2 regions of the Chelatococcus daeguensis genome follow, and region 1 is predicted to be linked to the other one. Evidence: predicted binding sites of a transcription regulator. Region 1 holds the regulator's gene; the other holds the start of a gene.

Region 1 (3,411 bases):
CGCCGAAATCGAGGTATCGCTCGCCGCTTCGCGTCACGAGCCACGCGCCCTCGCCCTTCTCGAATTCGATGTCGGCCCGCGCATAGGTCTGCAGAAGCGGCGAAGTCACGTCTCTCGTCTCCGCGATGAGGCGCCGGCCTGCCGCCGGACGCCTCGGATTTTCCCGAAAATCAAAGTGCCGCCCGGGCAGGGGCGGCACCGTCCACAATTTTAGATGGGTCACAGGGACTGTCAATTCAATCGCATTGATACGATCGATCAGCCGGCGCCCGATTGCTGTCACGATCTTGGGGAAAACGCAGATCGGCCGGCGCGAAGCCTTGCTCGTGCCTTCCCTCATATTGTAGCTTCCGAGCCACAGACCACGACATATCGTGTGGCCAATTCCCTATCGGCGCTACCTGCAGCAGGATGCGACGAGGCAAGAGCCTCTTTCGCGCTCCCCTTGCGCGCGCCGGAACGAGCCGGGCGGAGAGAGCGATGAGCGATCAGAGCAATACCTGGAGCGACGAGCGGGTGGAGCTGCTGCGCAAGCTCTGGACCGAAGGCCTTAGCGCCAGCCAGATCGCCGCCGAGCTCGGCGGCGTGACGCGCAATGCCGTCATCGGCAAGGTGCATCGCCTCGGGCTTTCCGGCCGCGCCAAGTCGGCGGCACCGGCGGCCTCCCGGCCGCGGAAGGCCGCGCACACACGCAGCCCGAGCCATCCTATGACGCAGCCATCGGGCCAGACCGTCGTGCGCGGCAACACAGCCCTCGCCGCGGCGCCCGAGCTCGAGACCGAGGCGGTGCCGCAGGAACAGTTCCAGCCCCAGGACGAGGTGGTCGTGCCGCTGAGCGAGCGCGTGACCATCATGGAGCTGCGGGAAGCCATGTGCCGCTGGCCGATGGGTGACCCGACGACGCCGGACTTCCGCTTCTGCGGCGCGCGCTCCCTCCTCGGCATGCCCTATTGCGCGCACCATGCGCGCATCGCCTACCAGCCGGCGGCGGACCGTCGGCGCGAGAAGAAGGTGATGCGCTCCTGACCGGGGACAGAAGCGGCCAGCAAAGAGGCCGGAGCGGGCCGCTCCGGCCTCTTTGCTGGCCGCACCGGGGGATGGCGGCAGCATCGCGCTTCACTCCGCGTGCGAAAAGGTCTCGTCGAAGGAATAGCCGGCGCCGCGCACCGTGCGGATCGGGTCCGGCTTGCGGGCCCGGTTGATGGCTTTGCGCAGGCGTCCGACATGCACGTCCACCGTGCGCTCGTCGATATAGACGTCGTGGCCCCAGACGCCGTCGAGCAACTGCTCGCGCGTGAAGACACGGCCGGGGCTCTGCATCAGGAACTCGAGCAGCTTGAACTCGGTGGGGCCGAGGTGAAGCTCGCGGCCAGAACGGCGTACGCGCCGGGTCTCGCGGTCGAGCTCGATATCGCCGGCGGTGAGCACGGTGGCCACATGGCCCGGCTTGGCGCGGCGCAGCAGGGCACGCACGCGCGCCAGGAGCTCCGGTACGGAGAAGGGCTTGACGACGTAATCGTCCGCGCCGGTCGCGAGACCGCGCACACGCTCGCCCTCCTCGCCCCGGGCGGTGAGCATGATGACGGGCAGCCGTTCCGTTTCCCGGCGGGCACGCAAGCGCCGGCATAGCTCGATGCCGGACAGTCCCGGCAGCATCCAGTCGAGCAGCACGAGGTCCGGGACCTGCTCGCGCAGGCGCACCTCGGCCTCGTCACCGCGCGCGACGGCATCGACGGTATAGCCTTCGGCCTCGAGGTTGTAGCGTAGGAGGAGTGTGAGCGGCTCTTCGTCTTCGACGATGAGGATACGGGGTCCCATCGGTCCTTCCGTGGTGGACGCTGGCGCGTGATCGACACTTACTGCCGGCCGGAGACCGGCACGGTGGTGAAGCTCGAGTCGTCGCTCTTCGGCCGTTCGGCGGCGAGCGGCTTTCCGGTGACAAGATAGTGGATGGTCTCGGCGATGTTGGTGGTGTGGTCGCCGATGCGCTCGATGTTCTTGGCGAGGAACAGGAGATGCGTGCAGAAGCTGATGTTGCGCGGGTCTTCCATCATGTAGGTCAGCAGTTCGCGAAAGATCGAGGTGTAGAGCGCGTCGATGCGATCGTCGCGCTGCCACACGTCGAGCGCGCGGGCCGTGTCCTTCTGCGCATAGGCGTCGAGCACATCCTTGAGCTGGGCCTGCACGAGGTCGCTCATGTGCTGCACGCCACCGACGATCTTCTGCGGCTGCATCTCGTTGCTGATGGCGACGACACGCTTGGCGGTGTTCTTGGCGAGGTCGCCGACGCGCTCGATATCGCCCGCCACGCGGATGGCGGAGACGATCTCGCGCAGGTCGACCGCCATCGGCTGGCGCTTGGCGATGGTGAGCACGGCGCGTTCCTCGACGTCGTGTTGCAGGGCATCGAGCCGCTCGTCGACGGCGATAACCGCCTGGGCGAGGGCTGCATCGCGCCGCACGAGGGCTATCGTCGCATCGCCCAGCATCTTCTCGGCGATGCCACCCATCTCGGCGATCTTGCTGCGCAGGGTATCGAGCTCGACGTCGTACGAGCTGACGATATGATCGGTCATCGTCGGCAATCCTTGTTGCTGCGGCAGCCTCAGCCGAAGCGCCCAGTGATGTAGTCTTGCGTCCGCTTGTCCTGCGGCGCCGTGAAGATCTGCTCCGTCGGCCCCTCTTCCACGAGCTTGCCGAGGTGGAAGAACGCCGTGCGCTGCGAGACGCGGGCCGCCTGCTGCATCGAGTGCGTGACGATGACGATGGTGTAGTTCTCGCGCAATTCGTCGATCAACTCCTCGATCTTTGCCGTGGCGATGGGATCAAGCGCCGAACACGGCTCGTCCATGAGGATGACCTCGGGATTGACGGCGATGGCACGGGCGATGCACAGGCGCTGCTGCTGGCCGCCGGAGAGGCCGGTGCCCGGCGAGGCGAGACGGTCCTTCACCTCCTCATAGAGACCGGCGCGCTTGAGGCTCATGGTGACGACCTCGTCGAGGTCGGCCTTGGAGCTCGTGAGCCCGTGGATGCGCGGCCCGTAGGCGACGTTCTCGTAGATCGACTTGGGGAAGGGGTTCGGCTTCTGGAACACCATGCCGACCTTCGCCCGCAACTGCACCGGGTCGAGATTCCGGTCATAGATGTCGCTGCCGTCGATCTCGATGCGGCCGCTGACGCGGCAGATCGATATCGTGTCGTTCATCCGGTTGATGCAGCGTAGGAAGGTGGACTTGCCGCAGCCGGACGGGCCGATGAAGGCGGTGACCGCCTTCTCAGGAATGTCAATCGAGACATCGTGCAAGGCGTGCTTGTCGGCGTAATAGACGTTGACCTCGCGGGCCACGACCTTCGTCGCTGCCTCGTCCGCGACTTCGGCCACCGTGGCCTTCGCCAGCTCGATGTTCG
Region 2 (3,411 bases), 1.4 Mb from region 1:
TGCCGCCGCCCCGCTTCGTGATGGCGACAATCGACGGGCGAGGCGGCATGCCGTCCTGGAAATCCGGCCACCGCGTCGCCGGATCGTCGAAGGTCGAGATGCGGCCGAAGGCCGACCAGTCCTTGCCATCGTCGCCGGGGTGCTGCACGGCGACAAAGAAGGTGGTGAGGTCCGGCGTCGGCATGGGGCCGCAGAGCTCCGCACCCGCCGGGCAACGGAAGAACAGCTTGGAGGTGCCGCGCGCCGCGCCTTCCGTGTCGAGAGCGAAAAGCCCGTCGGTGCGGCCGGTGCTCTTTTCGGACATGCCGTCCGTCGACACCCACAGGCGCCCCTCGCTGTCGATGGCGCAGTTGTCCGGCATGCCGAACCAGCCGTCCTTGCTCGTCGCCGAGGAGAATGTGGCGCCGACGTCGGCGATCGAGGGGTCGCCGCATTTGACGAGGATTTCCCAGGTGAACTTGCGCGCCGCATGATCGCCGCCCTCCGGCAGCATCTCGATGATGTGGCCGAACTCGTTGTTGGCGCGCGGATTGGCGGCGTCGACCTGTTCGGCCTTGCGGCGCGCGTTGTTGGTCAGCATCACATAGACCTTGTCGGTCTGCGGATTGGCCTCGACGTCCTCCGGCCGGTCCATCTTGGTGGCGCCGAGGAGATCGGCGGCGCGGCGCGCCTCGATGACGACATCGGCCTGGCTGGCAAAGCCGTTTGCCGCCGTCAGCGGCCCCTCGCCGAAGACGAGCGGCAGCCATTCGCCAGTGCCGTCGGCGTCATAGCGGGCGACATGCAGCGTGCCCCTGTCGAGCAGGTCCATGTTGGCGGCGCGGTCGGCCGGATCGACCCGGCCTTCGGTGACGAACTTGTAGACGTAGTCGAAGCGCTCGTCGTCGCCCTGGTAGACGACGAAGCGTCGGTCCTTGTTGACGATGTTCGCCGCGCCCTCGTGCTTGAAGCGGCCCATGGCCGTGCGCTTCTTCGGCACCGAGGTGGGGTCGAGCGGGTCGATCTCCACCACCCAGCCGAAGCGGTTCGATTCGTTCGGCTCCTTGGCGAGGTCGAAGCGGTCGTAGTGCTGGCCCCAGTTGTAGGAATTGCCGGGCACGCCGTAGCGCTTCAGCGCCGCCTCCTCGGGGTGGCCGTCGGCCTTGCCCCAGAAGTAGCCGTTGAAGTTCTCCTCGCACGTCAGCCACGTGCCCCAGGGCGTGATGCCGCCGGCGCAGTTGTTGAGCATGCCGCGCACCTTGCGCCCCTCGGCATCGTAGGAGGTCTTCATGCGCTCGGCGCCGGCGGCCGGGCCGGTGATCTCCATTTCCGTCTCGGCGGTAATGCGGCGCGCATATTTCGAATCCGGCACCACCTGCCACTTGCCGTTCACCTTGCGGACTTCGATGACCGAGCCGCCGTGCGCCATCATCTCGATGTCGACGAGCGCCTTCGTCATGTCCTTGAAACGGACGTCCTTGGTGTGCTGGGGCGGGATGCCCGGAAACATCAGCTCCTCGTTGGTGTATTCGTGGTTCACGACGAGGAGGCCGTGCGCCGACGGGTCGGCGGCGCCGGGCAGGGGGATGTAGCCGAGGAAGTCGTTATTGTAGCCGAACTGCCCGGCCTGCGCCTCGGCGCTCTGGCTCTTCGGATCGAACGCCGGCGCGCCGGGCAGCACGGGGTCGCCCCAGCGGATGAGGATGTCGGCGTCATGGCCCTCGGCGACATGATGCCGCTCGTCGACACCCGCCGCCGGCTCCTTGAAGCGGAAGGCCGATGCGTCGGTCTCGGCGCGCGCCTTTTCGGCCGTGGCGAGCGCCAGCGGCGAGACGGTGGCCGAAATGGCGGTGACGGCCAGCGCCCCGCGCATCAGGTCGCGGCGGCTGAAGCGCCGGGCGATGATCTCGCCCATGCTGGGATTGTCGCTCGTGTTGCGGCCGAGGTTCTCTGATTCCTCGTAAGCCTGGGAGCGAGTCAGCTCAGCGTCGGTCATCCTGGGATCCCCCGATGGAAAATCAGCCGCTCACAGTTAGGGCCGGGGCATGTCCGACGGATGACACTACGTCCCGCGATCGACTGTAACCGACGACGCCCGCAGACGACGTTTCTCCATCGGCCATGGCGCCTGCGAGACCCAGGCCACGGTGGAGAAGGACCCTGAAACGAAACAGCCGGGGCCCGAAGACCCCGGCTGCCATATTCCGGTGCGGGCGGCCGGAAGGGCCCCCCGCGCTGCATCAGACCGAGTAGTACATGTCGAACTCGACCGGGTGCGGCGTGTGCTCGAAGCGGATGACGTCCTGCATCTTGAGTTCGATATAGGCGTCGATGAAGTCGTCGCTGAACACGCCGCCGGCCTTGAGGAAGGCGCGGTCCTTGTCGAGGGACTGCAGGGCCTCGCGCAGGCTGGCGCAGACGGTCGGGATCTTCTTCAGCTCGCGCGGCGGCAGGTCGTAGAGATCCTTGTCCATCGCCGAGCCGGGGTCGATCTTGTTCAGGATGCCGTCGAGGCCGGCCATGAGCAGGGCCGCGAAACCGAGGTAGGGGTTCGCCGTCGGGTCGGGGAAACGCACCTCGACGCGCTTGGCCTTCGGCGAGTTCGTCCACGGAATGCGGCAGGAGGCCGAGCGGTTGCGCGAGGAGTAGGCGAGCAGCACCGGCGCCTCGAAGCCCGGGACCAGACGCTTGTAGGAGTTGGTCGACGGGTTGGTGAAGGCGTTGATGGCCTTGGCGTGCTTGATGATGCCGCCGATGTACCACAGGCATTCCTGGCTGAGGTCGGCATACTTGTTGCCGGCGAACAGCGGCTTGCCGCCCTTCCAGATCGACTGGTGCACGTGCATGCCCGAGCCGTTGTCGCCATAGACCGGCTTCGGCATGAAAGTGGCCGACTTGCCGTAGCTCTGGGCCACGTTGTGGATGCAGTACTTGTAGACCTGCATCTGGTCGGCCATCAGCGTCAGCGTGTCGAACTTCATGCCGAGCTCGTGCTGGGCCGAGGCGACCTCATGGTGGTGCTTCTCGACCTTGACGCCCATGGCAGCCATGGCCGCGAGCATCTCGCCACGCATGTCCTGTCCGGAATCGAGCGGCGGCACGGGAAAGTAGCCGCCCTTCGTCGGGATGCGGTGGCCGAGGTTGCCGCCCTCATAGTCCGTGTCGCCGTTGATCGGCAGCTCCGCCGCATCGAGCTTGAAGCCCGTGTTATAAGGGGTGGCCGTGAACTTGACGTCGTCGAAGACGAAGAACTCCGCCTCGGGGCCGACATAGATCGTGTCGCCGATGCCGGTCGACTGCAGGAAGGCCTCGGCCTTCTTGGCGATGCCGCGCGGGTCGCGGTTGTAGGCCTCGCCCGTGGTCGGCTCGAGAACGTCGCAGACGATGGAGAGCGTCGCGGCCGAGAAGAATGGGTCGACGGTGGCGGTGGCC

Evidence for each region. Region 1 encodes PhoB, which activates phosphate uptake and scavenging genes when phosphate is short. Its sites were predicted from a motif close to TGTCATNNANCTGTCAT; they were not measured.
Region 2: BOQ54_RS09055 (PhoX family protein) is a predicted target of PhoB. The motif match lies at 2,025-2,041, and genes of this name have one in related genera.

What each region holds. Positions count from the first base shown of each region.
Region 1 is NZ_CP018095.1:521,376-524,786, reverse strand. It holds gene BOQ54_RS02420 (aspartate aminotransferase family protein) at 1-109, opposite strand, end outside; gene BOQ54_RS02415 (GcrA family cell cycle regulator) at 481-1,026, shown strand; gene phoB (phosphate regulon transcriptional regulator PhoB) at 1,117-1,818, opposite strand; gene phoU (phosphate signaling complex protein PhoU) at 1,857-2,576, opposite strand; gene pstB (phosphate ABC transporter ATP-binding protein PstB) at 2,606-3,411, opposite strand, start outside.
Region 2 is NZ_CP018095.1:1,898,111-1,901,521, forward strand. It holds gene BOQ54_RS09055 (PhoX family protein) at 1-1,975, opposite strand, end outside; gene glnA (type I glutamate--ammonia ligase) at 2,220-3,411, opposite strand, start outside.